3 regions of the Kitasatospora sp. NPDC051914 genome follow, and region 2 is predicted to be linked to each of the others. Evidence: riboswitches for the same ligand, from Rfam matches in the RefSeq annotation. Region 2 holds a riboswitch; each other region holds the start of a gene.

Region 1 (10,103 bases), on a different contig from region 2:
GACGGGTCGTCAGACCGTCGTCGGGGACACTCTCGGGCACTCCCTTGGGCACGGCTCAGGCCGCCTTTCGCTGGGTGGAGACGGAACGGTGGTCGCGGACGAGCGCCGCCACGCCCTCGGCGCGCAGCTCGTCCAGGGTGACGGCGGGGCCGCCGAGGCGGGCCGCCAGGGTGCGGGCCAGACCGAGCCGGACATGGCCGGACTCGCAGTCCAGCACCACGCTCGCCACGCCCTGCCCGGCCAGCAGGCCCGCGGCCCGCTCGGCCTGCGCCAGGGCGTCCCGGCCGCCGGTGGCCCGGCCGTCGGTGACGAGGACCAGCAGCGGGCGGCGGTCCGGGTCGCGCATCCGCTCGATCCGCAGCACCTCGTGGGCGCGCAGCAGCCCGGCGGCCAGCGGGGTCCGCCCGCCGGTCGGCAGCTGCTCCAGCCGGGCCGCCCCGACCTCCACCGAGGAGGTCGGCGGCAGCGCCAGTTCGGCGCCGGCGCCGCGGAAGGTGATCATGCCGATCTTGTCACGCCGCTGGTAGGCGTCCATCAGCAGCGACATCACCGCGCCCTTGACCGCGCCCATCCGCTGCCGGGCGGCCATCGAGCCGGAGGCGTCCACCACGAACAGCACCAGGTTGGACTCCCGGCCGCGGCGCACCTGCTCCCGCAGGTCGTCCTTGGCCAGCACCAGGGCCCGCCCGGACCGGCCGCGGGCGGCCTGGTGCGGGGCGGCGGCCTGCAGCGTCGCGGTCAGGTGCAGCCGGGCCAGGCGGCCCTGCGGGCGGCGCGCCCGCACGGTGTGCCCGCCGTCGGTCTCCGCGACCGAACGCCGCCCCAGCGCACCCCGGCCGGTGCCGGGCACCTTGAACAGCCGCGTGCGGTACGGGTCGGCGCTCGCCACCGGGGCGGCCTCCCGGCCGGTGCCGGGCGCCTGGCGGGGCTGCGGCGGGGCCTGCTCCGGAGCCTGCGCGGGGTCGGAGGCCGCCGAGCCGTCAGGCGCGTCCGCGGGCGCGGGGGCGCCGCCGGGGCCGTCCGGGCCGCCGCCGTCCGGGCCGTCGTCCTGCGGCCCGCCGCCGTTCGGGTCACTGTCGTCCGGGCCGTCCTCCTCGGAGCCCGCGTGCTCCTCCAGCGTGCGGTCCAGCTGCTCCTCGTCCAGGCCGGGCGCGTCGAAGGGGTTGCGGCGCCGGCGGTGCGGCAGTGCCAGCTGCGCGGCCTTGCGCACGTCCTCCTCCAGCACCTCGGTGCGGCCCGCCCAGGCCGCCAGTGCGACCGCCGTGCGGGCCATCACGATGTCCGCGCGCAGGCCGTCGACCTCGAAGGCGGCGCAGACCGCGGTGATCTGACGCAGCGCCGCGTCGGTCAGCTCCACCTTCGGCAGCAGCTCCCGGGCGGCGGTGATCCGCTCGGCGAGCGCCCGCTCCTCCCCGGCGAACCGCTCGGCGAAGCCGGCCGGGTCGGCGTCGTACGCGAGCCGCCGGCGCACCACCTCGGCCCGCTCCTGCGGGTCCCGGGTCGCCGCGATCTCCACCGTCAGGCCGAACCGGTCGAGCAGCTGCGGCCGCAGCTCGCCCTCCTCCGGGTTCATGGTGCCCACCAGCAGGAAGCGGGCCGCGTGCCGCACCGACACGCCCTCCCGCTCCACGTACGAGCGGCCCATCGCCGCCGCGTCCAGCAGCAGGTCGACCAGGTGGTCCTGCAGCAGGTTGACCTCGTCGATGTAGAGCACGCCGCGGTGCGCCTTGGCCAGCAGGCCCGGCTCGTACGCCTTGACGCCCTCGGCGAGCGCCCGCTCCAGATCGAGCGAGCCGACGATGCGGTCCTCGGAGACGCCGACCGGCAGCTCCACCAGGTGGGCGGGCCGCTCCAGCGAATCGGCGCCGCCGTGCGCGCCGTCCGGGCACTGCGGGTCCGGCGCCGCCGGGTCGCAGGCGAACCGGCAGTCGGCGACCGCGTCGATCGACGGCAGCAGCCCCGCCAGGGCGCGCACCATCGTCGACTTGGCGGTGCCCTTCTCGCCGCGCACCAGCACACCGCCGACGGCCGGCGAGACCGCGTTCAACAGCAGCCCGAGCCGCAGGTCGGCCATGCCGACGATCGCGGTGAACGGATAACGGGCGTCACTCATCTGCTCTCCCTTGCTCACGGCGCACCCGGCGGCACGAACGGCAGCCCCTGCGGTGCCCCGCCCTCGATCAGCTTCCACAGCGCGTCGGTGTCCGCATGCTCCTCGATCAGGTCGCCCAGCCGGTCCAGCCGCTCCTCGCGCGCCGCGGCGAACGAGGTGTCCGGCGCCGGTACGAACGCCCGCCCGGCCGCCGCCGCCACCTCGCGCAGCAGCGCCCGCCGGAAGCCGTCGTTCTCCAGCGCGCCGTGCCAGGTCGTCCCCCACACCGCGCCGACCCGGCAGCCGTCCAGGAAGGCTTCCCCGCCATCGACGGCCACCACGCCGTGGTGGATCTCGTACCCCTCGACCCGCTCCCCGTACGCCTCGCCGACCGGCCGGCCCAGCACCTTCTCCGTGCCGAACTCCACCCGGGTCGGCAGCAGCCCCAGGCCCTCGACGGCGCCCGCCTTCGACTCCACCGCGTCGACGATCTCCCGCGACAGCATCTGGTAGCCGCCGCACACGCCGAGCACCGGCAGCCCGGCCGCGGCCCGCGCCTGCAGGGCGGTGTCCAGGCCGCGCTCGCGCAGCCAGGCCAGGTCGGCGACGGTCGCCCGGGTACCGGGCAGCACCACCAGGTCGGCGTCGGCCAGCTCCTCCGGCCGGGTCGCCCAGCGCACCAGCACGCCCGGCTCCTGGGCCAGCGCGTCCACGTCGGTGAAGTTCGACAGCCGCGGCAGCCGCACCACGGCCACCCGCAGCACGTCCGCGCCGCGCGGGGCCGCGGTCGGACGGTTCTCCACCGCGGTGGAGAGGTCCAGCGAGTCCTCGGCGTCCAGCCACAGGCCGGGCAGCATCGGCAGCGTGCCCAGCACCGGACGGCCCGTCAGCTCCCGCAGCATCTCCAGGCCCGGCGCCAGCAGCCGGGCGTCCCCGCGGAACTTGTTGACGAACCAGCCCGCCACCAGCGACTGGTCCTGCGCGGACAGCAGCGCCAGCGTGCCGTACATCGCCGCGAACACCCCGCCGCGGTCGATGTCGCCGACCACCACCACCGGCAGGTTCGCGGCCGTGGCCAGGCCCATGTTGGCGATGTCCCGGTCCCGCAGGTTGATCTCGGCGGGGGAGCCGGCGCCCTCGCAGACCACCACCTCGTACCGGCTGCGCAGGTCCGCCAGGCACTCCAGCGCCCGCTCCAGCAGGACGGGCTTGCGCTCGCGGTAGTCCAGCGCCCCGACCTCGGCCACCGGCCTGCCGAGCAGCACCACCTGGCTGCGGCCGTCCGCCCCCGGCTTCAGCAGCACCGGGTTCATCGCCGCCTCGGGCTCCACCCGGGCGGCCTGGGCCTGCATCGCCTGGGCACGGCCGATCTCGGCGCCGTCCGCGGTGACGAAGGAGTTCAGCGACATGTTCTGCGCCTTGAACGGCGCCACCCGCACCCCCTGCCGGGCCAGCCACCGGCAGATCCCCGCCGTGACCACGCTCTTCCCCGCATCCGAGGTCGTCCCCGCCACCAGCAGAGCCTTCGTCACGTGACACTCCCTTGCGAACCGGTGATGGAGGGGACACGGCCGAGTGCGGTGCGTCCGAGGGCGTGGGCGGCCGTCGTCACCGCCAGCGCCAGCACCCCCACGCGGCGGGAGAGCCGGCAGGCGCGCTCGATGTCCGGGACGTCCACCGGCCGGAGTTCGGCGCCGAGGACGGGCCGGTGCTCCACCCTCTCGCCGTACTGCAGGGTGCCGCCGAGCCGCACGCCGAGCCCGCCCGCGAAGGCCGATTCCGCCTGTCCGGCGTTGGGGCTGGGGTGTGACGACCCGTCGCGCCGCCAGACCTTCCAGGCGGCCCGCGGGTGCTCCGCGGCGGCGACCGTCAGCAGCGCGGTCAGCCGGGCACCGGGCCAGCCGGCCACGTCGTCGAGCCGGGCGGAGGCCCAGCCGAAGCGCAGGTGGCGCGGCGAGCGGTGGCCGACCATCGCGTCCAGGGTGTTGACGGCCCGGAAGGCCAGCAGCCCGGGGGTGCCGGCCAGCGCGCCCCAGGTGAGGGCGTTGACCACGGCGTCGGCGGTGTTCTCGGCGACGGACTCGACGACCGCACGGGCGATCTGCTGCCCGTCCAGGGCGCTGGGGTCGCGGCCGCACAGGTGCGGCAGGCGCTCCCGGGCGGCGGCCAGGTCGCCGGCCTCCAGGAAGCGGCCGATCGTCCGGGCCTCGCGGGTGAGGGAGGTACCGCCGAGCACCGTCCAGGCGGAGGCCGCGGCGAGGGCCGACCGTGCCCGGGGGCGCCGCCGCAGGGCGCGGTCGGCGAGGACGGCGCCGGCGGCGACGGTGCCCACGCTCAGGGCGGTGAAGGCGGCTCCGGTGCCCCGGTGGTCGCGCCAGAGCCGGCGCTCCAGGCGGCCGGCCGCGGTGCCGAAAAGGGCGACCGGGTGGCCGCGGCGGGGGTCGGCCAGCGCGGTGTCGGCGAGGTAGCCGGCGACGGCGCCCAGCAGGTAGGGGGAGGGGTTCACACGGGCCACGGCCCGGCTCCCCGGTCGGGGCGCAGCGGTGACCGCTGGGCAGCCTGCATGGCGTGCGTGTCCTCACTCAGGGTCCGCGCCCTGGATCGACGAACCGGCGGCGAGAGTCTCCTGGCTTCCGGGTCGGACACGCGCTCGGGCCTTCCAGCGGCCCTGTCGCGGACCGCCGTGACCATGCAGGTCGAGCGTGCTCCCCGGTGACAGTGGCGGGACCGCGCCGGACTCGCACCGGCTTCCTCTGCATGCCTCCGTATGGCCCCGAGATCCCATCACGCGTCCCGACCGGGAGTCAACAAAGCCTGTGGAGGGGTTGGTCACACACCGTCGCCGTTCCGACCGCCCCGGGCCCCGTACGATCCTCCAGCCCCGGGCCCGGGCGGCGCGCCCCGCTTCGTGCGTTCGGCGAGTGGGTCGGTGCGCGCGGCCGCCCGTACGTTCTTGTCGCATGCGACGCAGACCGTCCTCCCCGCCGCCGGTGCCGTTCTCCCCGCAGGCCGCGCGGGCGCACCGCGCCGGGCTCGGCCTGACCCCGGAGCAGGTCGCCGAGGCCATGGCCGCACACGGCGTCCGGCTGCTGCCCGCCCATGTGGCGGCCTGGGAGGCCGGTGAGCTGCGGCCCTCGGAGGAGGAGTTCGTCGCCCTGTCGAGGGCGCTGTGGTGCCCGCCCGTGCAGCTGATGGGCGTCCGCCCGGCGACCCTCCGCGACTTCCGGCTGTCGCGCGAGCTGACCAGGGAGCAGGCCGCCCGCCGGATCGGGGTCAGTGTGCAGACGTACGCCAGGGCCGAGGACACCGGCCACTGGGACGCCGACGAGGAGCAGAGCCTCGCACTGGCGCACGCACTCGGCCTGACCCTGCGGGCGCTGGTGCACGTGACCGGCCGTCAGGACGAGCTGGAGCTCCTGCTGCGGCAGGTCGTCGACGGCCGCTGGCAGGCCCGGCTGCGGGCGGTGGCCAGGCTCGTGCCCGTCCCGGACCCGGTGCTCGGCGAGGTCCTCGCGGACCTCCAGGACGAGTACCTCGTCCCCGCCCACTGGGGCTCCGCCGTCCCGGACGCCGCCCGCCCCCCGGCCCGCCCGCTCGCCGACCGCTTCTGGGAACTGCTGTCCCGGCCGGGGACGGACGTCCCGGTCTAGGGTGCCCGGGGCTACCACTCAGGGGCGGGGGGAACTGCGCAATTCGGATGCGGGTGTCGTGGCGGCATGGGCCGACCCATGTTCTGTACGGCGGCCCACATCCGAATTGCGCAGTTCTCCCCCAGCCTTCGGCCGGGAGGTGCCCCCACGCGTCCCTGATGGGGCACCCCTGCGCCGCCGCCCGGACGGACCCGTTCGGGTGGCCGCGGTCCGGGGCCGGGCGTGGACTGGGAGCGCCATGTCCAGCCGCCCACCGGGGAGCGCCATGCGTTGGGGAACCGCCGCGATCGTCGCGGCCGCCGCCGTCGGGACGGGGGCCGCCGTGCTGCTGATCGGCCGCCGGGTGTCCGAGCGGGCCGTCCGCCCCGGCTTCGCGGGGATGGGACTGCCGGGCCGCGGCGGCGCCCGCCCCGGCATCCGGGTCCAGGACCTGGCCGCCGACCGGGTCACCCTCACCCGCAGCGTCGAGACCGAGCGCCCCGGCCGCTACGCCCTGGAGTGGGCCGACGGCGGCCACGCCGTGATCGGCGACGTGCTCGCCACGGGCCCGCAGAGCGTCACCCGGCGGCTGCTCGCGACCGGCGCCGGCACGCTGCGCACCGGGACGGAGGTCCGGGTGACCGCCCGTACCGAGATCGGCGACCCGGCCTCCGCGCTCGGCCTGGACTTCACCGAGACCGTCGTCGACGGCGAGCTCGGCCCGATGCCCGCCTGGTACCTGCCGGGCATCCGCGGGGTGTGGGCGATCCTGGTGCACGGCCCCGGCACCGACCGGCAGCAGGCGCTGCCCGTCCTGCCGGTGCTGCACGCGCTGCGCATGCCGGTACTGGTGATCACCCACCGCGGGGACGAGGGCGCCCCGCCCTCCCCGGACGGGCTCGGGCACTTCGGCGAGACCGAGTGGCGGGACGTGGAGTCCGCCGTCCGCTTCGCCCACGGCCACGGCGCCGGCCGGATCGTGCTGTACGGCTGGTCGCTCGGCGCCACGATGGCCCTGCACACGGCGGCCCGCTCGGCCTGGCGCGACTCGCTGGCCGGCCTGGTGCTGGACTCGCCGGTGCTGGACTGGCCCGCCACCGTCCGCCGGGAGGCCGCCCGGGCCGGCGTGCCCGCCCCGCTCGCCGAGCTCGGTGCGCTGGCCGCCGAGGGCCGCTCGGGGGTCGACCTGGCCGGGTTCGCACGGCTCGCGGCCGGCACCGACCTCCAGGTGCCCGCGCTGCTGCTGCACAGCCCGGTGGACGCCGTGGCGCCCTGGTCGGCCTCCGCCCGGCTCGCCGCCCGCCGGGACGACCTGGTGAGCCTGCACGCCGTCCCGGACGGCGCCCACGCCGCCCTGTGGAACGCCGACCCGGACGGCTACGGCGAGGCGCTGCGCCGCTGGCTCACTCCGCTGCTCTGACCGCCGCGCCCGCCGCGCCCGCCGCGGTCCACGGGCCGTCGGTGGGCCTCCGGACCGGGAAACCCGGGGCGTGCTCATGCCAGGTCGGCCGTCGTGGCGACCCGGTTTGGTGGCTGATGCCCGATCTCATCCCCCGTCCGCGGACCGGACCTACGATCGCGCGTAGAACTCGATGTGACAGAAGGCCGGTACACGGGGAAGACTGCTCGGCGTGACGTCTCGGAACCCGCGCGACCGTGATGCCCCGCTCCCGCCCGCGATCCGCACCGGAGCGACGGTGACCCGTCTGCCAGGAGCGGCCCGCCGAGCCGAGAGCACGCCTCCGGGTGGGCCAGTCCGCCGCCGTACCCCCGCGCCCAAGCCGGGCCGCGGCCGGGTGCCGGTGCCGGACGGCTTCCCCGCACCCGCCGAGCTGGCCCCGCTGGCCCGCCGGATGCTCGCCGACGCCGTGCGGATCTCCCGCTGGGCCGGCGAGCTCGGCGAGGTCGACAAACGCGGCGAGCTGCTGCCCGACGACGCCCGGGCCGCCGGGCGTGCCCTCGCGATGACCGTCGGCGCCGCGGCGAAGGCCTGGGGCCAGGCGCTGCTCGTCGGCCTGGTCGAGCTCCGCGACGGCGGTGCCGGGCCCGGCTGGCGGCTCAACGCCTGGGAGCACGACGACGAGGCGGTGATCCGCGGCTGGTCCGCGCTGTTCGACGCCTGGACGCTGCTCGCCCCCGTGCCGCCGGCCGCCATGCGCGGCGTCTTCGCGGTGCTCGCCGGGCAGGCCGTCGACCAGGCGCCGCACCTGCTGTCCTTCCTGCACCTGGTGGACGGGCCGGTCGCCGACAGCGAGCTGCTGGAGCTGCTCCGCCGTGGCCTGGACGAGCGCCGCCACGGCGCCTCCGGCGGCGGCCTCGGCCTCTCCCCGGTGCCGCACGCCGCCTCCGCGATGTCCGCCGTCCGCGGCACCTGCCGGGAGCCGCAGATCGACACCCCCACGACCGCTGCCGACGCCGCAGCCGTCCTCGACTGGATGCTGGACGGCCTGGCCGCCGTCGGCGCCCTGGAGCGCCGCGACGAGGCCGCCGAGCTGTCCCCGCTCGGGCACTGGGCGGTCCGCGCCAAGCTGGAGGAGATCTGCACCGTCGCGCAGACCGCCGCCGGGCACATCGAGCAGAGCGCCATGGAGCTGCTCAGCGCCTGCGCCGAGTACACGCCCGGTCCGGCCCGCGCCGAGTACCGGGCCTGGGTGGCCGCCCGCCCGGTGGACCGCGCGGTGGCCGAGCTGCTCGACGCCGCCCGCGGGGAGGACGCGCTGGTGCGCGGCCTCGCCTTCGAGGCGCTGCGGGTGGCCGGCGGAACCGCCGAGCAGGCGGTCCGCGCGGCCGTCGAGGAGCCCGTGCTGCGGCCCTACGCGCTGCTGTGGCTGGCCGAGCGCTCCGACGAGGGCCCGGTCGCCCCGGCGGACGTGCTGGGTGCGGAGGACGCCGCCTGGCTGTGGGTGGACACCGCGGCGGCCCTGCTCGACCACGGGGACACCGCGCTGCTGGTCCCGCACGTGGAGGGCGCGTCGGCCGGCGAGCCGGTGCGGCTGTTCAACCGGGCCCGGCAGTCCGGCCACCCGCGGGCGGCTTCGGTGCTGACCGCCGTCTCCGGCGTCCACCCCGACCCCGCGGTGGCCCGTGCGGCCCGCCGCTCCGCCTTCAGCGTCCACAACGGCGGCGCGGGGCAGTAGGGGCGAGCGGGAGCCCCCGGTGGGTCCCTGCAGGCATGCAGGACATGCGGAAGGGGCCCGTATCCGAGTCGGATACGGGCCCCTTCCGTGTGGTTCAGCAGCCGCGGGACTCCGCGCGGCGGGCGCGGACGTCGCCGACCTTCTGGCCGACCTTGCGGCGGATCACCAGCATCGGCGCCATCGCGGCGAGCGCGATCTGGGCGGTGGCGCCGATGTGCATCAGCGTGTCGCCGCCGGGCAGACCGGCCGCCCAGGCCGCCAGGCAGCCGATCGAGACGACGATCCAGCAGAGCGTCGCGGTGGCGAGCAGGCCCTGCGGCTTCGGGTACTCGATCCGGCTGACCATCAGGTAGGCCACGCCGAAGATCATCAGCAGACCCGGGACGAACGGCGGGTCGAGGAGCACGATGGCGATCACCGTCATCGCACCCATCGGGCACGGCATGCCCTGGAAGATCCCCGGCCGCATCTTGACGGCCGAGAACCGGGCGAGCCGCAGCACCACCGCCAGCAGGACGGTCAGCGCGATGAACGCCGAGAGCTGCTGGTTGCTGTCCGGCGACACGATGCCCCAGACCGCCACGAAGTAGGCCGGGGCGATGCCGAAGCTGATCAGGTCGGCCAGGTTGTCCAGCTCCGCGCCCAGCGCCGAGGAGCGCAGCTTGCGGGCCACCAGGCCGTCGAACAGGTCGCACATCGAGCCGATCAGCAGCAGCGTGACCGCGGTGGCGGCGCTGTTGCGGTTCGGCGCGGAGGTCTCACCGGTGAGGTGCGGCATCAGGACCCCGGTGGTGATCGAGTAGATCGCCAGGAAGCCGCAGACGGCGTTCCCCAGGGTCAGGAAGTCGGCGGTGGACAGGTGCTGCGGCGAACGGGGCGCCCGCAGCTCGCGGTCGCGCGCCCAGCGGCGGCGCCGCAGCTCCGTCTCCTCCTCGTCTCCGAGGCCGACGAGAGTCTCAGGATCAGTCACGGTCAAGGCGCGTCACCCCGGCGGTGGTCTTCTGGCCGACCTCGACGCCCACCTCGACGCCGGCCGGCAGGTACGTGTCGACGCGGGAGCCGAAACGGATCAGACCGATCCGGTCGCCCTGCTCGACCTTGGTGCCGGCGCTCACGTACGGCACGATGCGGCGGGCCACGGCCCCCGCGATCTGCACCATCTCGATGTCGCCGAGCTCGGTGTCGAAGTGCCAGACGACCCGCTCGTTCTGGTCGCTGTCCTTGTTGAACGCCGGGACGAAGCCG
Region 2 (10,103 bases):
CCCGGCCGGGGCCAGCGGCACGCCGCCGGTACGGGTGAGCAGGGCGTCGGGCGCCATCGGGCCGGCGTCGGTCATCAGGATCGTCACGGCTGGCCACGATAGGGCGGGCCACCGACGCCGGCGGTGTCAGCCGGCCGCCGGAACGGCCCCGAGGTCCTTGCAGAGAGCGGTCGGGAAGGCGGGCTCGACGCGCTGCACGGCCGTGCAGCCCGCGCCACCCGCCGAGGTGACCGCCGTCCACCCGGAGGCTGACGCCCGGTAGAACCAGCGGGTGGTACGGGCGTGGCTGTCGCAGCCGGGGCCGGGGTCGCCGCGGGCCGGTCGGCGCCGAGAGGTCGAGGACGAGCCAGTGCCCGTCGCAGCCGCGCACCGTCCAGCCGGTGTGCTGCGGCGAGTCGGCGCCGGTCAGCGCCTGCCGGTACGAATCGGCGGTGCAGCCGGTCGGGGCCGGGCTGCAGCCGAGTTCCCCGCACCGGCGGAGGGCCGGCGGGGTGGCGCCCGCGGCGGTGAAGGAGTGAGTGCCGCCGACCAGGACGGTGCGGTCGCCGACCGGTGCGGGCAGCGGCACCTCGACGGTGGCGGCCTCCGAGCTCGTGCAGCCGGAACTCCGGTCCATGGAGCAGGACTCGAAGGTGATCCGGACATCCACCGCACCGGGGCGGGAGCCCGTCACCTCGCCGGTGAGTCCGCGGGTGCAGTTCTCGGCACCGGACGGGACCTTCACATCGACGACCAGGAAACGGCCGTCGGGCGTGGTGCGGACGGCGTCGACGGCGGAGACCCCCATCACCGTCCACGGGATCTCCGCGGCATCCGGCCGGGTGCCCTGCCCGGTGACGGTGCTGCCGCACCGGCGAGCACAGCGGCCAGCAGCATGGCGAGTAAGGCGGCGAGCAGCGTACGGAGCCCGTTCTTCGGCAGGGCTGCGGGCTGTGCGGCACGCGCGGGCGTCATCGGTCCCCCCGGTTCGATCGTCCGCCGACCACCCTGTCGGCGGCGCGTCAGAGGGGTTCGCCGCAGCGCGCGTTCCATCGACCGGCCCGGCCGCTGAGGTGGGTGGCGGTGAGCGGGCGGACGTCGAGGCGCCGGAAGGCGGCGGCAGGGGCGCCGAGGGCGTGCAGCACGGCGGCGCGGACAGTGTCCGGTTCGACGACGGCGATCAGCGAGGCCGGCTCCTCGGGGAGGCCGTCCAGCCATGCGGCGACCCGGTCGAGCAGCGCCTGCAGCGGCTCGCCGCCGTGCGGGGCGGCCGCCGGGTCGGCGAGCCAGCGGGCGAGGGCCTCCGGCTCGGCCGCGGCGACCTCGTCCAGGGTGCGGCCCCGCCAGCGGCCCACGGCGCAACCGGCCAGGGCGGGTTCGTCGGCGGGCGCAGGCAGGCCGAGCACCTCGGCGGTCTGCCGGCAGCGCGGGGACGGGGAGACCAGCACCCGGCCGGTCGGGCGGAGGGTCCCGGCGGCGCGGGCGGCGGCGCGCAGCCCGTGGTCGTCGAGCGGTGAGCCGTCGTCGAAGCGGGAGGCGCGGGCGGCCTCGCTCATGGCCGCTGAGATCAATGTCACGCGCATGACCACGTCCTCCCCCAACTCCGTCTGCCGGTAGGCGAATCGCCGCCGGTGAGGGGCACGGCCGGGTGCTGCGGCGTGCCGTTGGTGGTGAATGCGCCGTCCGCACGCCCTTGGCGGGCCCTGTCCTTGACGGTACCTTCTTGCCGATGTGCGACGGCACGACGGAAGCCCGGTGGAACTCCGGCACGGTCGCGCCACTGTGTGCCGACGGGTCGCCCCCTGCGGGAGGCGGGCTGTCGGTGAGTCAGACCCACTGCCGTCGACTGTGCACCATCTAGCGGGACGCGAGTTCCCGAGGAGGTCCTGCCATGGCCCAGTCCGCCGCTCCTGCGGTCGTCTCCCCCGTCGGCCAGTCCGCCGCACCGCTCTCCGTCAAGGCGATCCTGCCCTGGGCGGTGTTCTTCGGCATCCTGATGATGACCCTCGTCTACTTCGTCGGCGCCGAGCAGGGCGCCGTCTCCCTCATCGCCGGCGAGGACGTGCACGAGTGGGTGCACGACGGTCGCCACCTGCTCGGCTTCCCCTGCCACTGACGGGACGGGCACCGTGAACAACTCCACACCCGTCAGATCCCTGCTCGTCCGCGGCATGCTGGGCGGGCTGGGCGCAGCCGTGCCCGCCCTGCTGGTCGCCTACCTGCTGGGCGAGCCCCGGGTCGAAGCCGCCATCGCGTACGAGGAGTCGCAGCCCCACACCCACGAGCACGGGGTGGAGCTGGTGAGCCGGTCGATGCAGTCCACGGCCGGCCTCGCCACCGGCATCCTGGTGTTCGGCGTGGCGCTGGGCGGCATCCTCGCCCTGGCGTTCTGCTTCGCGCTGGGCCGGATCGGCCGCTTCGGCCCCCGGGCCACGGCGATGCTGGTCGCCGGCACCGGCCTGGTCGCCGTGTACGTCGTCCCGTTCCTCAAGTACCCGGCCAACCCGCCCGCGGTGGGTGATCCGGAGACCATCGGGCAGCGCACCACGCTGTACTTCCTGATGATGCTGCTGGGTCTGCTGCTGTCGATCGCCGCGGTGATCCTCGGCAAGCGGCTGGCACCGCGTCTGGGCAACTGGAACGCCTCGGTGGCCGCGGTGGCCGCGTTCGCCCTGGCCGTGGGCCTGGCGTACGCGTTCCTGCCGTCGTTCGACGAGGTGCCGGCGGACTTCTCGGCCACCCTGCTGTGGCAGTTCCGGCTGGCGACCCTGGCCGTGCAGGCCACCCTGTGGGTGGGCTTCGGCCTGGTCTTCGGTCACCTCGCCGAGCGCCTGCTGAACCCGAGGCCCGCTGCGGCGGCCGCACCGGATGCGGTGGCCTCGGCAGCCTGACAGGCGATCGAGGGGCGCTGGGGTACCTCCCCAGCGCCCCTCGTGGCTATCCGCCGAGGTGGCGGCGGAGGAAGCGGAGGGCGGCCTCGTCGTCGTCCGGCCCGCCGGCCTCGTGGCCGTTGTAGCGCCAGACGTCGATCTGCTTCGGCCCGGCGTAGGCGTTGTGGGCGGCGAAGACCGTGGACGGCGGGACGACCTGGTCCATCAGGGCCGCGGAGAAGCGGGCCGGGGCGGTGGCACGGGCGGCGAAGTGCACGCCGTCCATGTACGAGAGGGTGCGGTGCACCTGCTCGTCGCGGCCGCGGTGGACGGCGAGGTAGTCGGCGATCTCCCGGAACGGGTGGGCGTCGGTGACGACCACGGCCCGCGGGAAGTCGCAGAGGAACGGCACGTGCGCGACGACCGCGGCGAGGTCGGGAACGAGGCCGGCCGCGGCGAGGGCGGTGCCGCCGCCCTGGCTGTTCCCCATGACGGCGACCCGGTCCGGGTCCACGGCGGGCAGGGTGCGTACGGCGTCGACGGCCCGCACGGCGTCGGTGAACAGCCGCCGGTAGTAGTAGCCGTGCGGGTCCTCGATGCCGCGGGTCATCACGCCGGGCACCTGCGGGCCGGCGGGGCCCGAGTCGGGGGTGTCGCCACGGCTCCACACCGAGCCCTGCCCGCGGGTGTCCATCTGCAGGTGGGCGAAGCCGGCGGAGGCCCAGACGAGGTTCTCCAGGACGTGGCCGCGGCCGCCGCCGTAGCCGACGTACTGGACGACCGCGGGCAGCGGTCCTCCGGCTCCGCGCGGGAGCCGCAGCCAGGCCCGGACGGGCTCGCCGGCGTACCCGGGGAAGGTGACGTCGAAGGTGTCGACGGTGGTCAGCCCGGTCGGCACGGGGACGGCGGTGGCCTCGCCGCCCGCAGCCCGGGCCTCGGCGAGGGTCTTCTGCCAGAAGGCGTCGAAGTCGGCGGGCTCGGTCTGGGTGCTGCGGTACGAGCGGAGTTCGTCCTCGGGCAGGTCGGTGAACAACGTCGGCTCCTTCGACGGCGGTGCGGCTGTGCTGTCGGGGTCCACCTGCCCCGGCCCCGGCCGCCGCACTCCGGGAAGCGGGGTCCGGAGTGCAGGAGGCCGGGGCAGGTGGGGTCCGGGGGCTACACCGTGTCGAAGGCGGGGTGCAGCCGGCGGGTGTGGTCGACGGTGCGGACGGGGCCGGTGAGCTCGACGGCCGCGGTGAGCCGCGGGTCGGTGCTGGAGGCCGCGAGGCGGATCTCCAGCGCGCCGGGTTCGACGATCCGGCGGCCGTCGCGCCCGGTGAAGGAGGCCAGGTCGGCGGGGACGGTGACGGTGATCCGGCAGGCCTCGTCCGCTTCGAGCGGCAGCCGCAGGTAGCCGATCAGCCGCTGGACGGGCTGCACCACGGAGGCGACCGGGTCGTGCAGGTAGACCTGCACCACCTCGGTGCCGGCCCGGGCGCCGGTGTTGCGCACGGTCAGCGCCAGCCGGAACTCGCCCGCGGTGTCGGCGCGGTCGTTCTCCACGGCGAGGTCCGACCACTCGAAGGCGGTGTAGGTGAGGCCGTGGCCGAAGCCGTACGCCGGGGTCGGGTCGGTGCTGGAGACGTCGGTGGGGCCGGCGAGGCGGGCGGCCAGGTAGGAGGAGGGCTGGACGCCGGGGCGGCGGGGCACGCTGACCGGCAGCCGGCCGGAGGGGGCGACGCGTCCGCTGAGGACGCCGGCGACGGCGCCGGTGCCCTCCTCTCCGGGGAAGAAGGCCTGCACGATCGCGGACGCCTCGGTGACGGCCCGGCCGAGTGCGTAGGGGCGGCCCGCGAGCAGGGTGACCACCACGGGGGTGCCGGTGTCGAGCAGGGCGTCGAGCAGCTGCTGCTGGACTCCGGGGAGTTCCAGGGACTCGGCGTCGCAGCCCTCGCCGCTGGTGCCGCGGCCGAAGAGGCCGGCCCGGTCGCCGAGGGCGAGCACCACGACGTCAGCGGCGCGGGCGGCGGCCACCGCCTCGGCGAACCCGCTGGTGTCGGCGGTGTCGATGCCGGCGCCGGGCAGGGTGGTGATCTCGCTGTCCGGGAATTCGGCGGCCAGCGTCTCGCGCAGGGTGGGCAGCCGGACGCCGACCGGGGTGTCCGGGTGCTGGCGGCCGACGTGCACGGGGAAGGCGTAGCAGCCGAGCACCGCGGTCGGCTCGTCGGCGTTGGGGCCGACGAGGGCGATCCGGGCGGGCCGGGCGAGCGGCAGGGTGCCGTCGTTGCGGAGCAGGACGACGGCCTGTTCGGCGATCTCCCGGGCGAGTTCGCGGTTGCCGGCCGGGTCGAGGTCGACGGTGCCGCGGAGGGCGGCCGGGTCGCCGAGGTCGGCGCCGGCGAGCACGGCCGGGACGGGCGTCCAGTCGGGGTCGAGCAGGCCGAGTTCGGCCTTCTGGACGAGGACGCGGTGCAGCGCCCGGTCGATCAGCGCCTCGGGGACGCGGCCGTCGGTGACCGCCTCCAGGAGCGGTTCGCCGAAGGTCTTCACGGTGGGCAGTTCGACGTCGACGCCGGCGGCGAGGGCGGCGCCGGCGGCCTCCGCCCAGTCGCCCGCGACGCCGTGCAGGGTCTTGAGGAAGCCGATGCCGAAGTAGTCGGCGACCACGGTGCCGGTGAATCCCCAGGTGTCGCGGAGGAGTTCGGTGAGCAGGCGGTCGTCGGCGGCGGACGGCACGCCGTCGGTGTCGGTGTAGGCGTGCATCACGGACCGGACACCGCCCTCACGGACGGCCATCTCGAACGGCGGCAGGATGACGTCGGCGCGTTCCCGGGCGCCCATGCCGACCGGGGCGAGGTTGCGGCCGGCGCGGGAGGCGGAGTAGCCGGCGAAATGCTTGAGGGTGGCGACGATCCCGGCGGACTCCAGGCCCTGCACGTACGCGGTGCCGACGGTGCCGACCAGGTACGGGTCCTCGCCGGCGGTCTCCTCGACGCGGCCCCAGCGGGCGTCGCGGACGACGTCCAGGACGGGCGCCAGGCCCTGGTGGATGCCGACCGAGCGCATGTCGGCGCCGATCGCGGCGGCCATCCGGCGGACCAGCGACGGGTTGAAGGTGGCGCCCCAGGAGAGCGGCACGGGATAGGCGGTGGCCTTCCAGGCGGCGAAGCCGGCCAGGCACTCCTCGTGGGCGACGGCCGGGATGCCGAACCGGTTGGCGGCGGCGATCCGCTGCTGGGTGCGCAGCAGGGAGAGCGCGCCGGTCGCCGGGTCGACGGGGGCGGTGCCGAACGGCCGGGTGAGCTGCCCGAGTCCGTGCGGCAGCAGCCCGTCGAGGTCGGCCGCGGGCTCCATCTCGTTCTGGTACGGGGCGACTTCGCCGCCCTCGTCGGAGGCGCCCACCCAGACGCCGAACAGCTGGGCGATCTTCTCCCGGAGGGTCATCTCGGCGATCAGCGCGTCCGCCCGGGCCTGCGGGTCCAGGGCGGTGTCGTGCCAGGCGGGGACGGAGGAAGCGGTCTCTACGGCCAGGTTCACGATGTCGGTCACTTTCCTCCGACGCCCATGAGCCCCTGGACGAGGGCGCGGCGGGCGAACAGGTAGACGAGCAGGATCGGGATCATGGACAGCACGACGGCCGCCAGCAGCCCGGGGACGTTGATGCCGTACTGGGTCTGGAAGTCGTAGAGGCCGAGGGTGATCACCTTGGTCTCGTTCGACTGGGTCAGCACGAGCGGGAAGAGGAACCCGTTCCAGGCCTGGAGGGCCGAGAAGACGGTGATGGTGGAGAGCCCGCCCTTGGAGAGCGGCAGCACCAGCTGGACGAAGACCCGCCAGGGGGCGGCGCCGTCCATCGCCATCGCCTCGTACAGCTCGGGGGTGATGTCGCGCATCACTCCGGTGAGGACGAGGGCGCAGACCGGGAGCGAGAACGCCGCGGTCGGCAGGATGACGCCGATGAGGTTGTCGTAGAGGCCGGCCTTGCTGATGACGTAGAACATCGGCACGATCACGGCCTGCGCGGGGATGGCGAGGCCGAGCAGGAACAGCCGGAACACCAGGGTGGTCGTCCGGCCGCGGCTGCGCACGATGGCGTACGACAGCGGCGGCACGACGAGCAGCACGATGGCGACCACGCTGACCGTGACGACGACCGTGTTGAGGAAGTACTGGCCGAAGCCGCCCTCGAGGTCGTCCAGGTAGTTCTGCAGGGTCAGGTGCCGGGGCAGTCCGAGCGGGCCGCTCTGCGCGTAGTCGGAGCGGCTCTGCAGGGTGGCGGCCAGCATGGTGTACAGCGGCAGGCCGACGACGAACAGCCAGACCAGCGAGCCGAATCCGGCCAGGATGTTGGGTCGTTGCCTCATCACAGGCCCTCCGAGGTGCTGCGCATCCGGTCGTAGCCGGAGAGCCGGACGACGGCGAGCGAGATGACGGTGGCCACCAGGACGAGCAGCAGGGCGACGGCCGAGCCGGTGCCGAAGTCGAAGCCCTTGAAGGCCTTTTGGTACATGTAGTAGGCGCTGATGGTGGTGTCGGTGCCGGGCCCGCCCTGGGTGAGGATGAGCACGGTGTCGAAGGTGGTGAGGCCGCCGACCACCATGAGGATCACCGAGGTGATGATCGCGTTGCGCAGCTGCGGCAGCGTGATGTGGAAGAACTGCCGTACGGTGCCGGCCCCGTCGATCGCGGCGGCCTGGTAGAGCACCTGCGGGACGGCCCGGGCCGCGCCCTGGTAGATCAGGGTGTGGAACGGGGTGAACTGCCAGGCACCGACGAGCACCAGCACCCCGATCGCCCCGGTCTGCGTGCCGAACAGGTTGCCGTCGCCGAACAGCCACTGGGCCTCGGCGGGGACGCCGAAGTTCGGGTCGAGCAGGGCCCGCCACAGCACCGAGACGGCGGTGGCGGAGAGCAGCAGCGGCACGAAGTAGATCGCCGACAGCACCGCCCGGTTGCGCTGGTGCCCGGCCGCCCAGACCCCGAGCAGGATGCTGATCGGGGTCTGGACGGCCACGCCGAGCAGGGTGAGCAGCAGGCTCAGCCACAGGCTCTTGACCATCACGGGGTCGTCGAACAGCCGGTTCCAGTTGTCGAGTCCGGCGAACTCCGGCGAGCCGAGGCCGTTCCAGCGGGTGAACGAGAGCACGGCGACCAGGACGAGCGGAACGATCGCGAAGAGGACGAAGAAGACCGTGGCGGGGAGCGCCCAGGCGAAGCCCGGGCGGGTCACCGCGGTGCCCGCCCGGCTCGCCGGTCGGCGCCGTGTCACGGCCCCGGTGGCAAGAGTTGTGGTCATGGTGCGGCCCGTCTGGTGTCAGGAGTTCGGCAGGGCCTGCATGGCCTTGATGAAGCCGTTCTCGTCGATCTGGCCGTTGAAGAACTGCTGGACGGCCTGGTGGATGGGCGTGATCGCGGCCGGCGGGTACGCCTGGTCCCAGGACAGCTGGAACGAGGGCGCGGCCTTCACCAGGTCGAACTGGAAGGTGGAGTAGGCCGGGTTGGCGGCGCTGCTGAGGAACTTGGGCGTGTTGGTGGTGGTCGGCAGGTTGCCGATCGCCAGCTGCCCCTGCACGAACTCGTCGGAGTACTGCAGCTTGAGGAACTCGGCGACGGCCTCGGGGTGCTTGGTCTTCTTCAGCACCGAGTAGAAGTTGTTGGTGTTGCCGACGACGTTCTTCGGGTCGCCCTTGCCGCCCGCGACGGTCGGGAAGGAGCCGTAGCCGAGGCTGGTCTTGGCGAAGTCCGGGTTGGCGTCCTGCTGGGTGGAGTACTCCCAGGAGCCCATCAGCTCGAAGGCGGCCTTGCCGCGGGCGAGCAGCGCCGGGGAGCCGCCGTCGGTGAACTTCACCGAGTCGAAGTTGGTGCCGAACGCGCCCGCGTCGATCAGCTGCTTGAGCATGCCGAGGGCCTTCTTGCTGTCCTCGCTCGCCCAGGCGGCCTTGTCGCCGCCGAGCGCCTTCTGGAACAGCTCGGGGCCGGCGATGCGGTCGTAGAGGTACTCGAACCACATCAGGGTGGGCCACTGGTCGCCGCCGCCGAGGGCGATCGGGGTGACGCCCTTGCCCTTGAGCGTCTGCACCGCGGCGAGCAGTTCGTCGAAGGTCTTGGGCGCGGCCACGCCGGCGTCGGCGAGCACCTTGGTGTTGCTGAAGAGCAGCACCGGCTGGGTGCCGCGCATCGGAACGCCGTAGGACTTGCCGTCGATCACCGCGGTGTCGAACACCGAGGAGAGGAAGTTGGCCTTGAGGCCCGGGTCCTTGGCGATCATGTCGTCGAGCGGCATCAGCAGCCCGGCGTCGACGAAGGGCTTGATGCTGCCGCCGCCCCAGTTGAAGAAGATGTCCGGGGCCTGCTTGGTGTTGATGATCGTCTGGAGCTTCTGCTGGTAGTCGGCGCCCGGAATGGTGTCCAGGACGACCTTGACCTTCGACGTCTTGTTGAAGGTCTCGACGATCTGCTTCTCGACCTTGTTGGTGGCATCCCCGTAGACCAGGACGTGGATCTCGCCGGAGCCGCTGTCGGCCGAGGAGCCGGAGCCACTGCCGCAGGCCGTCAGGGTGATCCCGAGGACGACCGCCGCGCTGCCGGCGGCCAGTGCACGGGAGAGCCGAGCGTGTCTTCTCATCGCGGTGCCTTTCGAAATGTTTCGGCATCATCGCCGAAATTCTTGGCGCGCTGTGACGCTAAGACCGGTCCTCGGGAGGGGTCAACCCCCGGTTCCGCAGTTACCAGAACGTGACCTGGGACACGTGCCTTATGCTGCACGGCATGCGCGAAGAGGAGGAGAGCGGGCGAGTCACCCTCGCCCAGGTGGCCGAGGAGGCCGGCGTCTCCGTTTCCACGGTTTCGAAAGTTCTCAACGGGAGGCAGGACGTCTCCCGGCCGACCAGGCTCAAGGTCGAGCGCCTCCTGGAGATCCACGGCTACCAGCGCACGCCCAAATCGGCCTGGGAGGCGCCGCTCATCGAGATCGTCTTCCACGAGCTCGACAGCATCTGGGCGATGGAGCTGATCCGCGGGGTCGAGGACGTCGCCAAGGAGCACGACGCGAGCGTGGTGCTCACCGAGAGCGGCACCCGGCACTCCCCGGACCCGGGCTGGATCGAGGGCGTGCTGCGCCGCCGGCCGCTCGGCGTGGTGCTGGTCTTCTCCAGCCTCCCGCTCGAGGTCAAGCAGCAACTGCGGTCGCGCGCCATCCCGTTCGTCATCATCGACCCGGCCGGCGACCCCGAGCCCGACGTGCCGTCGGTGGGTTCGGCGAACTGGTCCGGCGGC
Region 3 (10,103 bases), on a different contig from region 2:
CGGACGCCGCCCGCGCCGACATCGCCTCCCGGCGGCTGCTCACCACGGCCTTCGCCGCCCTGCTCTTCCAGCCGGTCTACGGCAGCGGCCTGCTCGACCGGGCACCGATCGTCGGCCCGGCGTACGGGGCCCTGCTGACCGGCGTCGCCGCACTCACCGCGCTCTGCGACGCCGTGCTGGCCGCGGTGCTGCACCGCGCCCGCGCCGGCCTGCGGTTCGCCGCCGCACTGGAGGACGAACTGCGTTCGCTGCTCGGCATCGGATCGGCGATCGTCGCCACCGGCATGCTGGTCAGCCTGCTCGCCGGCGAGGTCGGGCTGTGGGCGCTGCCGCTGTTCTGCACCCCGCTGCTGCTGGCCCAGGCGTCCTTCCGGCGGGCCGCGGCGATCCGCGCCACCACCGGGCAGACCATCGAGGCGCTCGCCCGGGCCACCGAGGTCGCCGGCTACACCCCACCGGGGCATGCCCGCCGGGTCGCCGACACGGCGTGCGCGCTGGGGCGCGAACTCGGGCTCGGGACCCGGGATCTCGCCCTTCTGGAGTACGCCGCACTGATGCACGACATCGGCCAGCTCTCGCTGGTCGAACCCGTACCCGGCGGTGCCACCGCCATGCTGCCGCCCGCCGAACAGCAGCGGATCGCCCGCCTGGGCAGCGAGGTCATCCGGCGCACCGGCGTCCCGCGGCGGGTCGGCGACCAGGTCGCCCGGCTCGCCGACCCCTTCCGGCTGCCGGACGGCGCCGCCGACCGCAGCCTGCCGCTGGCCGCCCGCATCATCCGGGTCGCCAACGCCCACGACGACCTGCGCACCGAGGCCCGCGGCCGCGGGCTGTCCGAGGCCACCGCCGCCTTCGCGGCGCTGGAACGGCTGCGGCTGGAGCGAGGCCGCGGCTACGACCCGGCCGTGGTCGACGCCTTGGCCAGAGCGGGCGCCGCGGGCCGCGAACCGGCATGAACCGCCGCGCGGGGAGCGCGGGCCGCCACAGGCGTGGTTGGATGCGGTCGTAGCGTGGAACACCGGATGCGGGGCCACCCGGCACACCGGATCGTTCCCGTTGCAGCAGCCGGCCTCGGAGCATGTGCTGAGAACTGGCGGACGACAACGGCAGGGACGGAACGTGAGGATCTTCCACCGCGCAAGGCACCGGCCGTCGGCCACCTGGCGGCAGACGACCGACCGCGCCTTCACGCTCATCGGCGACGGCCGCTACGAGGACGCCGGCGCCCTGCTCGTCATGGCCGCCGACCTGGAGCCGTGGCTCTCCGACTCCTGGTTCAACCTCGCCCTGCTGCACAAGTTCCGCCGCGACTGGGAGCAGGCCCGCACCGCCGGGCTGCGCGCCGTCGCCCTGCTCGACCGGGCGACCGGTGCCCCCGACTGGTGGAACCTCGGCATCACCGCCACCGCCCTGCAGGACTGGCCGCTCGCCCGCCGTGCCTGGCAGGCGTACGGGCTGAGACTCCCCGGCGGGCCCGGAGTCCCCGCCGACGGGCCCGTCGACCTCGACCTCGGCACCACCCCGGTGCGGCTCTCCCCGGACGGCGAGTCCGAGGTGGTCTGGGGCCGCCGGCTCGACCCCGCCCGGATCGAGGTGCTGTCCATCCCGCTGCCGTCCTCCGGCCGCCGCTGGGGCGAGGTCGTGCTGCACGACGGCGCCCCGCACGGCGAGCGGGTCGCCGACGGCGTCGCCTACCCCGTCTTCGACGAGATCGAGCTGTGGGCGCCCTCCCCGGTGCCGACCTTCGTGGTGCTGCTGCAGGCCGCCACGGCGGGTGACCGGGACGCGCTGGAGCGTCTGGTCGCCGACGCCGGGTACGCCGCCGAGGACTGGACGAGCTCGGTGCGGCTGCTGTGCCGCGCCTGCTCGGAGAGCCGGATGGCCATCGACGACGGCCACACCGCCCACCACGACCCGCACGACGACGGCGACCCCACCCACCCCGGCCACCTCAGCCACCTCAGCCAGGGCAGCATCGGCACCTCCTGGCTCGCCGAGCGCGAGTGCGGCATCGCCGCCCCCGCCGGCCTGGTCCGCACCCTCCTGGACCGCTGGGTCGCCGCCTCCCCCGCCACCCGGGCGTACCGGGACCTCGAAGAGGTTTGTTGAGGAAGGGGTTCGCCCGGCGCCGTACCCTTGAGCGGTACACCTGGACGGAACCACGGAGCGGAAACCAGCGATGGCCGACGAGCACGAGCACGACCACCCCGAGCAGGACGAGACCCCGGTGCAGAAGGTCGTCGGCGAGCTGCCCGACCTCTCCAAGGGCACGGCCCGCCCGATCACGGTCTTCGGCAACCCGGTGCTGCACCGCGAGGTCGCCACGGTGACCGCCTTCGACGGCGAACTCGCCTCGCTCATCGACGACATGTTCGTCTCGATGTACGCCGCCGACGGCGTCGGCCTGGCCGCGAACCAGATCGGCGTCGACCTCAAGGTCTTCGTCTACGACTGCCCCGACGACGAGGGCGTGCGCCACGTCGGACACGTCGTCAACCCGGTGCTGGAGGAGCTGCCGCCGGGCCGCCGCGCCCTGGACGACTCCGCCGAGGGCTGCCTGTCCGTCCCCACCGCCTACATGGACCTGGCCCGCCCCGACTACGCCGCCGTCACCGGGGTCGACAAGGACGGCAACCCGATCCGGGTCGAGGGCACCGGCTTCTTCGCCCGCTGCCTCCAGCACGAGACCGACCACCTGTACGGCTACCTGTACATCGACCGGCTCTCCAAGCGCGACCGCAAGGACGCCCTGAAGCAGATGGCCGAGGGCACCCCCAAGTACGCCACCGTCCCGAACGACTGACGGACCGCCCGACGGCACGCGCGAGGGCCGCACCCGGAACCCGGGTGCGGCCCTCCTGCGTGACCGGTGTGCCGCGGCCTAGAAGTCGTCGTCGAAGGAGACCGAACCCTCGACGGCGACCTGGTAGGCGGAGACCCGGCGCTCGAAGAAGTTGGTCAGCTCCTGGACGTTCTGCAGCTCCATGAACCCGAAGGGGTTGGTGGAGCCGTAGCGGATCGGCAGGCCGAGGCGGGCCAGGCGCTGGTCGGCGACGGCCTCCAGGTACTGGCGCATGGACTCGGTGTTCATGCCGGGCAGGCCCTCGCCGCAGAGGTCGCGGGCGAACTGGAGCTCGGCCTCGACGGCCTCCTCCAGCATCTCGGTGACCTGCTTGGCCATATGCTCGTCGAAGAGGTCCGGCTCCTCCTCGCGGACGGTGTCCACGACGCTGAACGCGAAGTCCATGTGCATGGACTCGTCGCGGAACACCCAGTTGGTGCCGGTGGCCAGGCCGTGCAGCAGGCCGCGGCTGCGGAACCAGTACACGTACGCGAAGGCGCCGTAGAAGAACAGGCCCTCGACGCAGGCCGCGAAGCAGATCAGGTTCAGGAGGAACGCGCGGCGGTCCTCCTTGGTCTGCAGCGAGTCGATGTGGTCGACCGCGTTCATGTACTTGAAGCAGAACTGCGCCTTCTGGTGGATGGAGGGGATGTTCTCCACCGCCGCGAAGGCCGCCGCGCGGTCGTCCGGGTCGGGCAGGTAGGTGTCGAGCAGCGTCAGGTAGAACTGGACGTGCACGGCCTCCTCGAACAGCTGCCGGGACAGGTAGAGCCGGGCCTCGGGCGAGTTGATGTGCTTGTAGAGGCTCAGCACCACGTTGTTGGCGACGATCGAGTCACCGGTGGCGAAGAAGGCGACCAGGCGGCCGATCATGTGCCGCTCGCCCTCGCTCAGCTTGGCGAGGTCGGCGACGTCGGAGTGCAGGTCCACCTCCTCCACCGTCCAGGTGTTCTTGATGGCGTCGCGGTACCGGTCGTAGAACGACGGGTAGCGCATCGGGCGCAGCGTCAGCTCGAAGCCCGGGTCGAGCAGCATCTTCTGGCGGTCGTCGGTGCTCACTGGCAGGCCTCGCAGGACTCGGGGTTCTCCAGGGAGCAGGCGATGGCGTCCTGCTCCTCCTGGCTCATGGTCGGCGCCGGCACCGGCACGGCGGCGCGGGCGCCCGTGGCGGCCTGCGCGATCCGGGTGGCCGGGCGCGACCGCAGGTAGTAGGTGGTCTTCAGGCCGACCTTCCAGGCGTACGCGTACATCGAGCTGAGCTTGCCGATGGTGGGCGCGGCCATGAAGAGGTTCAGCGACTGGCTCTGGTCGATGTACGGCATGCGGGCCGCGGCCAGGTCGATCAGCGCGCGCTGCGGCAGCTCCCAGGCCGTGCGGTACAGCGAACGGACCTCGGCGGGCAGCCAGTTGAGCTCCTGGACGGAGCCGTTGGTCTCGCGCAGCGCGTCCCGGGTCTGCTGGTCCCAGACGCCGAGCTCCTTGAGCTCGCGCACCAGGTACGGGTTGACCTGGAGGAACTCGCCGGAGAGCGTCTCGCGCTTGAACAGGTTGGACACCTGCGGCTCGATGCACTCGTAGACGCCGGCGATCGAGGCGATGGTGGCGGTCGGCGCGATCGCCAGCAGCAGCGAGTTGCGCAGGCCGGTCTCGGCGATCCGGGCGCGCAGCGCGTCCCAGCGCTCCGTCCACTGCGGGGCGGCGGCGTCGAAGTGGTCGATGTGCAGCTCGCCGCGGGCGGCACGGGTCTCGCCGTACGCCTCGTGGCGGCCGAACTGCTCGGCGAGGTCCGCGGAGCGCTCGTAGGCGGTGAGCATGATGCGCTCGGAGATCAGGGTGGAGAGGGTCTTCGCCTCGGCGGAGTCGAAGTCGATCCGCAGCTGGAAGAAGACGTCCTGCAGGCCCATCACGCCGAGGCCGACCGGCCGCCAGCGGGAGTTGGACGTGCCCGCCTCGGTGGTCGGGTAGAAGTTGATGTCGATGACCCGGTCGAGGAAGGTCACCGCGGTGCGGACGGTGGCGTCCAGGCGCTCCCAGTCCATCGCGTTCACGAGGTCGGCGGCGGTGGCGCCGGCGGCGACGTGGGCGCCCAGGTTGACCGAGCCGAGGTTGCAGACGGCCGTCTCGGAGTCGTCGGTGACCTCCAGGATCTCCGTGCACAGGTTGGACGAGTGCACGGTGCGGCCGGGCAGCGCGGTCTGGTTGGCGGCCCGGTTGGAGGCGTCCTTGAAGGTCATCCAGCCGTTGCCGGTCTGCGCCAGGGTGCGCATCATCCGGGCGTACAGGGTCTGCGCCGGGATGGTGCGGACGGCCTTGCCGGCCTGCTCGGCCTTGCGGTACGCCTCGTCGAAGTCGGCGCCCCACAGGTCGACCAGCTCGGGGACGTCGGCGGGGGAGAACAGCGACCAGTCCTCGTCGGCGTTGACCCGGCGCATGAACTCGTCCGGGATCCAGTGCGCCAGGTTGAGGTTGTGGGTGCGCCGGGCCTCCTCGCCGGTGTTGTCGCGGAGCTCCAGGAACTCCTCGATGTCGGCGTGCCAGGTCTCCAGGTACACGCAGGCGGCGCCCTTGCGGCGGCCGCCCTGGTTGACCGCGGCGACCGAGGAGTCCAGGGTGCGCAGGAACGGCACGATGCCGTTGGACTGGCCGTTGGTGCCGCGGATCAGGCTGCCGCGGGAGCGGATGCGCGAGTAGGACAGGCCGATGCCGCCGGCGTGCTTGGACAGCCGGGCGATCTGCGCGTAGCGGCTGTAGATCGAGTCCAGGTTGTCCAGCGGCGAGTCCAGCAGGTAGCAGGAGGACATCTGCGGGTGCTTGGTGCCGGAGTTGAACAGCGTCGGAGAGGACGTCAGGTACTCCAGACGGCTCATCAGCCGGTACAGCTCCGCCACCTCGGCCACCGACTGCTCGCTGTCGCCGACCGCGAGGCCCGCGGCGACGCGCAGCAGGAAGTACTGCGGGGTCTCGACCACCTTGCGGGTGATCGGGTGGCGCAGCAGGTAGCGGGACTGCACGGTGCGCAGGCCGAAGTACTCGAAGCGGTCGTCGCCCTGCAGGTCGACCAGGGCGTCGAAGGCGTCCGCGTGCTTGGCCACGAAGGCCGCGGTGGTGTCGCCGATCAGGCCCTCGGCGTGGCCGACGGCGATCGAGGCGGCGAAGGTGACCGCGCCCTGGGAGACCGCCTCGTCGCGGATCTCCAGCGCCAGCAGGCGGGCCGCGAGCTTCGAGTACTGCGGGTCCTCGGCGATCATCGACGCGGCGGCCTCCACGGCCAGCCCGCGCAGCTCCGCGAAGTCGGAGCCGGCGTGACGGCCGCGCAGTGCGGCGGCGGCGACGTGGCCGGGGTCCACCTGGGGGAGGTCGGTGCTGCGGTCGGTGAGCAGCCGGAGCAGCGCAGCACCGGGGTCGGTCTGGGCGGACTCGGCGATTCCCTGGGAGGGCAGGGTGACTGAGGCAGCGACGGTCAAGGCGCACTCTCTCCTGTGGCGGCAGCGGACGCTTCGGGTACCCCGCGGGCCTGGGGCCGGGGGTGCGTCAGGGCGTGCGCGCGGCAGGGCAGAACGGCACGCCCGATCCGAGTCGAGGCGCGCGTCGCCACCCGGCCCACCCGCGAGGCCCGGACGTACAGCTGTGCTTCATGGCATCTGCGGGGAAGCCGGTGGCACACCGTCGGCAGGCCCTCGGACTGTGCGGGCCCGGACGTTCACGGGCCTGCTCACCGTTGCGGGGCAGTCCCGGACTTGCACCGGGTTCCCCTGCGTCGACAGCGAGAGTGAGCATACATGTAGTGGTGTCTCCGTGATGTACCCCCATATCTTGTGCACGCAGCGTGTCGCGTCCGTGGCTGGACACACTCCGGTGAGCGCAGTGTGCACATCCGACCCGCCCCTGACCCACCCGTTGTGCTCACGGAACGGTCACCACCCGAGACTGCGCCGCACCCCATGGCCTACGATCTCTGGCCATGAGTGACGGTACGGGGGCCACGCCCGGTTGGACGGGTCAGCCCGGGTCCCAAGAGGGACCGGCGAATCCCGCGGAGCAGGGGGCACAGGGTGCCCAGTCCTTCCCGCCGCAGGTCGGCTTCGGCACGCCGCCCGGCTTCCCGTCGCAGCAGCAGTGGGCCGTTCCGCAGCAGCAGCCCGCGACCGCGATGCCCGACTGGGAGGCGCTCGCCGAACAGCACGAGGCCCGGTCGCGCCGCAAGAAGCTGATCTGGACGGGCGGCATCGTGCTGACCGCCTGTCTGCTGGGCGGTGCGGTCGGACTGGCCGTCATGAAGGGCGTGCACGGCACCCCGGAGGCCGGTCCGTCCTCGGGCGCGTCCACCTCCGCCTCCCCGCGCCCGTCCGGCTCCGGCTCGACCGCCTCGGCCAACTCGCCCACCGTGCCCGGCCAGCCCGAACTGCTCGCCGACCGCTCCGGCCAGGCGAACATCGCGATGGGCCCGGACGCGCAGGTCAGCGAGGTCCAGGGCGGATACGCGCTGCGCCTGCGCAGCAACGGCAACTCCTTCGCCCAGTCGGCGAACCAGGTGATCGACGTCACCAAGAGCTTCTCGATCTCCGCCTGGGTCTACAACGAGGCGCCGGGCGGCTCCCGCACGGCGATCAGCCAGGGCGACGGCATTTCGTACTCCTTCGACCTCGCCCGCGACGACGCCAACGGCAAGAAGGCCTGGGCGTTCCGGGTGCAGACCGCCGACGGGGGCGCGGACGGCACCGTCGTGGTGGCGGCGGCCCCGGACAGCGTGCAGACGGTGGGCCAGTGGGCGCTGCTCACCGGCGTGTACGACGCAGGGCAGCACAGCATCACGCTCTACGTCAACGGCGCGCAGGCGGCCACCGCCAAGCTCAACGGCGGCATCTGGGCGGGCCCCGGCCCGCTGCAGCTCGGCCGCAGCCGGCACCACGGCATCTGGGGCGGCAGCTGGGCCGGGGTGATCGGCCGGATCATCGTGTGGGACGAGGTCCTGAACCCCCAGCAGGTCGCCAGCCTGAAGACCGGCGGCACCGGACTGAGCGCCAAGCCGGCCGGTTCCTGGCTCGTCGGCGGCTGAGCCGGCGGAACGCCGCAGCGCGGACACGGCCCGGTCGGGCCGTGTCCTGCCTCACGCATGCCGTGGTGTCACCGGCGAGTGGCGTGTGAAAAGATGGCGCCCGAGCGAACGGGGATGGCGGCATTCGGCCGAGTGGGGGCGCATTGGGTTCGACGGCGTCCGAACGCGGTCGGCCGGAACCTCGGTGAGTTCAGGCGAGGGGAGGCGGCCGCACACCGGCCGTCGTCCGTGGACCGGCCCCGCCGCCTGAGAGGCCGTCGGGGACCGTCCCGACCTGTCGTCCGACACCCGACCCCCGGACCGGCCCGCTCACCCGAGGGGGCGGGACGAGCAGTTGCTTTACAGGGGGAATAGAGCGTGAACACTCTGTCCATCGTGATTCCCGCGCTCAACGAGGCGTCAAACCTCCCGGCGGTGATGGGCACGATCCCGGCGGCGGAACTCGCCGCCGCCGGCTGGAGGACCGAGGTCGTCGTCGTCGACAACGCCTCGACGGACGACACCGCAGCCGTCGCCCGTGCCCTGGGCGCCCGGGTGGTCCTGCAGCCCGAGCGCGGTTACGGGAACGCCTACCTGGCCGGGTTCGACGTCGCCACCGGGGACGTCATCGCGACCGGTGACGCCGACTGCACCTACCCGTTCGACGCCCTGCCGGACCTGTTGCGCACTCTGGTCGACCACGACGTGGAGTTCATGACGACGGATCGCCTGCACCGCCGCAACCGGCGCGCCATGAAGGCCTCGCACTTCGTCGCCAACCACGCCCTCAGCGCCCTCAGCCGCACCCTCTTCCGCAACGGCCTGCGGGACTCCCAGTCCGGCATGTGGATCTTCCGGCGGTACATCTGGGACGGCCTGGACGTGCGCTCCCGAGGCATGGCCTTCTCCCAGGAGATCAAGAACGCCGCCACCTCGGCCGGGTACCGCTTCATGGAGGTCCCGATCGAGTACCGGACCCGCGGCGGCGAGGTGAAGCTGAACGCCCTGCCGGACGGCATGGCCAACCTCCGCCAGCTCTTCAACCACCGCTTCCGGCGGCACGACGCCCAGGCGCCCGCCGTCGAGTCCGGGCAGGCCCGCATCCCCGCCCAGCAGAAGCGCAGCGAACGCATCGAGGCGGTATGAGCATCCGGTCCGGGGAAGCCCCGGCCGGGACCGGGCCGGAGCCGGTCGTCGCCGCCGTCCCACGGCGGCGGCGGCGAGCCCTGCCGTCCCGGCTGCCCGCCGTGCTCGCCGGCACCGTCGCGGCGGTCGCCGTCGCCTGCACCCTGTGGGCCGTCCCGGCCACCCGGGAGGTGCTGCTGGACTCCTTCACCGAGCGTCCCCGGACCTACGCCGAACTGTTCTTCACCGCCTCGCCCGGCTTCGAGGGCTCCACCGTGGTCGTCCCGATCGCGGTCACCGACCACGGCGAGGGCGCCCACGGCTACCAGGTCCTGGTCACCCTGGAGTCGCCGAGCGGGCAGACCCTGGCCAGCTCCACCACGGCCCTCACCCCCCGCTTCGGCGCGCCGGTGCCCCTGGTCGCGAAGCTGCAGACCAACGCCGACGTCGCCCTCGTCCGGGTCGCCCTCGTCGGCCACCCGCAGAGCCTGTACTTCCGCTTCGGGAAGTCCCAGACCCCTCATGGCTGAGGCACCGGACGCACCCCCGACGAGCCGCCGCCCTGGAACCCTGATGCGTACGATCCTGCAGGTCACCCCCTACTACCCGCCCCACCTCGGCGGCCTCGAACGCGTGGTGGAGAACCTCTCCGTCCAGCTGGCCGAGCGCCACGAGGTGCGGGTGGTCACCACCGCGCTGGGCGCCGGCGGCGCCGGACGGCGCACCGGCGGACCGGTCGCCGTCCGCCGGCACCGGGCCGTGGAGGTGGCGCACACCGCGCTCGCCCCCGGGCTGCCGGTCTCCCTGCTGCGCGCACCGCGCGGCGCCGTGCTGCACCTGCACTGCGCGCACGCCCTGATGCCCGAACTCGTCGCGCTCACCGCCCGGCTGCGCCGGCAGCGGTTCGTCCTGCACTTCCACCTGGACGTGGACGCCTCCGGCCGGCTCGGCCGGCTGCTGCCCGCGTACAAGAAGCACGTCCTGGCCCGGGTCATGCGGGCCGCCGCCGCCGTCATCGTGCTGACCGACGCCCAGGGCGCCTTCGTCCGGGACACCTACCGGGTGCCCGCCGAGCGGGTCTTCACCGTGCCCAACGGCGTC

The links. Region 2 has a riboswitch for cobalamin ahead of AB0M03_RS10260 (CbtB-domain containing protein). Riboswitches for the same ligand answer to the same signal wherever they lie in the genome.
Region 1: another riboswitch for cobalamin. It lies ahead of AB0M03_RS34775 (cobalamin biosynthesis protein); the one in region 2 lies ahead of AB0M03_RS10260 (CbtB-domain containing protein).
Region 3: another riboswitch for cobalamin. It lies ahead of AB0M03_RS10700 (ribonucleoside-diphosphate reductase subunit alpha); the one in region 2 lies ahead of AB0M03_RS10260 (CbtB-domain containing protein).

What each region holds. Positions count from the first base shown of each region.
Region 1 covers NZ_JBFAXX010000080.1:3,478-13,580, forward strand. Annotated here, with positions in the region: gene cobO (cob(I)yrinic acid a,c-diamide adenosyltransferase) at 1-52, opposite strand, end outside; gene AB0M03_RS34765 (putative cobaltochelatase) at 56-2,113, opposite strand; gene AB0M03_RS34770 (cobyric acid synthase) at 2,128-3,624, opposite strand; gene AB0M03_RS34775 (cobalamin biosynthesis protein) at 3,621-4,598, opposite strand; cobalamin riboswitch at 4,712-4,847, opposite strand; gene AB0M03_RS34780 (helix-turn-helix transcriptional regulator) at 5,053-5,742, shown strand; gene AB0M03_RS34785 (hypothetical protein) at 6,008-7,141, shown strand; gene AB0M03_RS34790 (hypothetical protein) at 7,524-8,858, shown strand; gene AB0M03_RS34795 (CDP-alcohol phosphatidyltransferase family protein) at 8,953-9,777, opposite strand; gene AB0M03_RS34800 (phosphatidylserine decarboxylase) at 9,821-10,103, opposite strand, start outside.
Region 2 covers NZ_JBFAXX010000011.1:130,280-140,382, forward strand. Annotated here, with positions in the region: gene AB0M03_RS10250 (DUF1963 domain-containing protein) at 1-87, opposite strand, end outside; gene AB0M03_RS10255 (histidine phosphatase family protein) at 1,002-1,562, opposite strand; cobalamin riboswitch at 1,676-1,838, shown strand; gene AB0M03_RS10260 (CbtB-domain containing protein) at 1,871-2,095, shown strand; gene AB0M03_RS10265 (CbtA family protein) at 2,109-2,870, shown strand; gene AB0M03_RS10270 (acetylxylan esterase) at 2,917-3,882, opposite strand; gene AB0M03_RS10275 (glycoside hydrolase family 3 N-terminal domain-containing protein) at 4,005-6,368, opposite strand; gene AB0M03_RS10280 (carbohydrate ABC transporter permease) at 6,374-7,192, opposite strand; gene AB0M03_RS10285 (sugar ABC transporter permease) at 7,192-8,124, opposite strand; gene AB0M03_RS10290 (extracellular solute-binding protein) at 8,143-9,453, opposite strand; gene AB0M03_RS10295 (LacI family DNA-binding transcriptional regulator) at 9,585-10,103, shown strand, end outside.
Region 3 covers NZ_JBFAXX010000012.1:73,670-83,772, forward strand. Annotated here, with positions in the region: gene AB0M03_RS10680 (HD domain-containing phosphohydrolase) at 1-956, shown strand, start outside; gene AB0M03_RS10685 (hypothetical protein) at 1,120-2,109, shown strand; gene def (peptide deformylase) at 2,180-2,803, shown strand; gene AB0M03_RS10695 (ribonucleotide-diphosphate reductase subunit beta) at 2,882-3,877, opposite strand; gene AB0M03_RS10700 (ribonucleoside-diphosphate reductase subunit alpha) at 3,898-6,282, opposite strand; cobalamin riboswitch at 6,493-6,636, opposite strand; gene AB0M03_RS10705 (LamG domain-containing protein) at 6,804-7,898, shown strand; gene AB0M03_RS10710 (glycosyltransferase family 2 protein) at 8,256-9,023, shown strand; gene AB0M03_RS10715 (hypothetical protein) at 9,020-9,532, shown strand; gene AB0M03_RS10720 (glycosyltransferase family 4 protein) at 9,576-10,103, shown strand, end outside.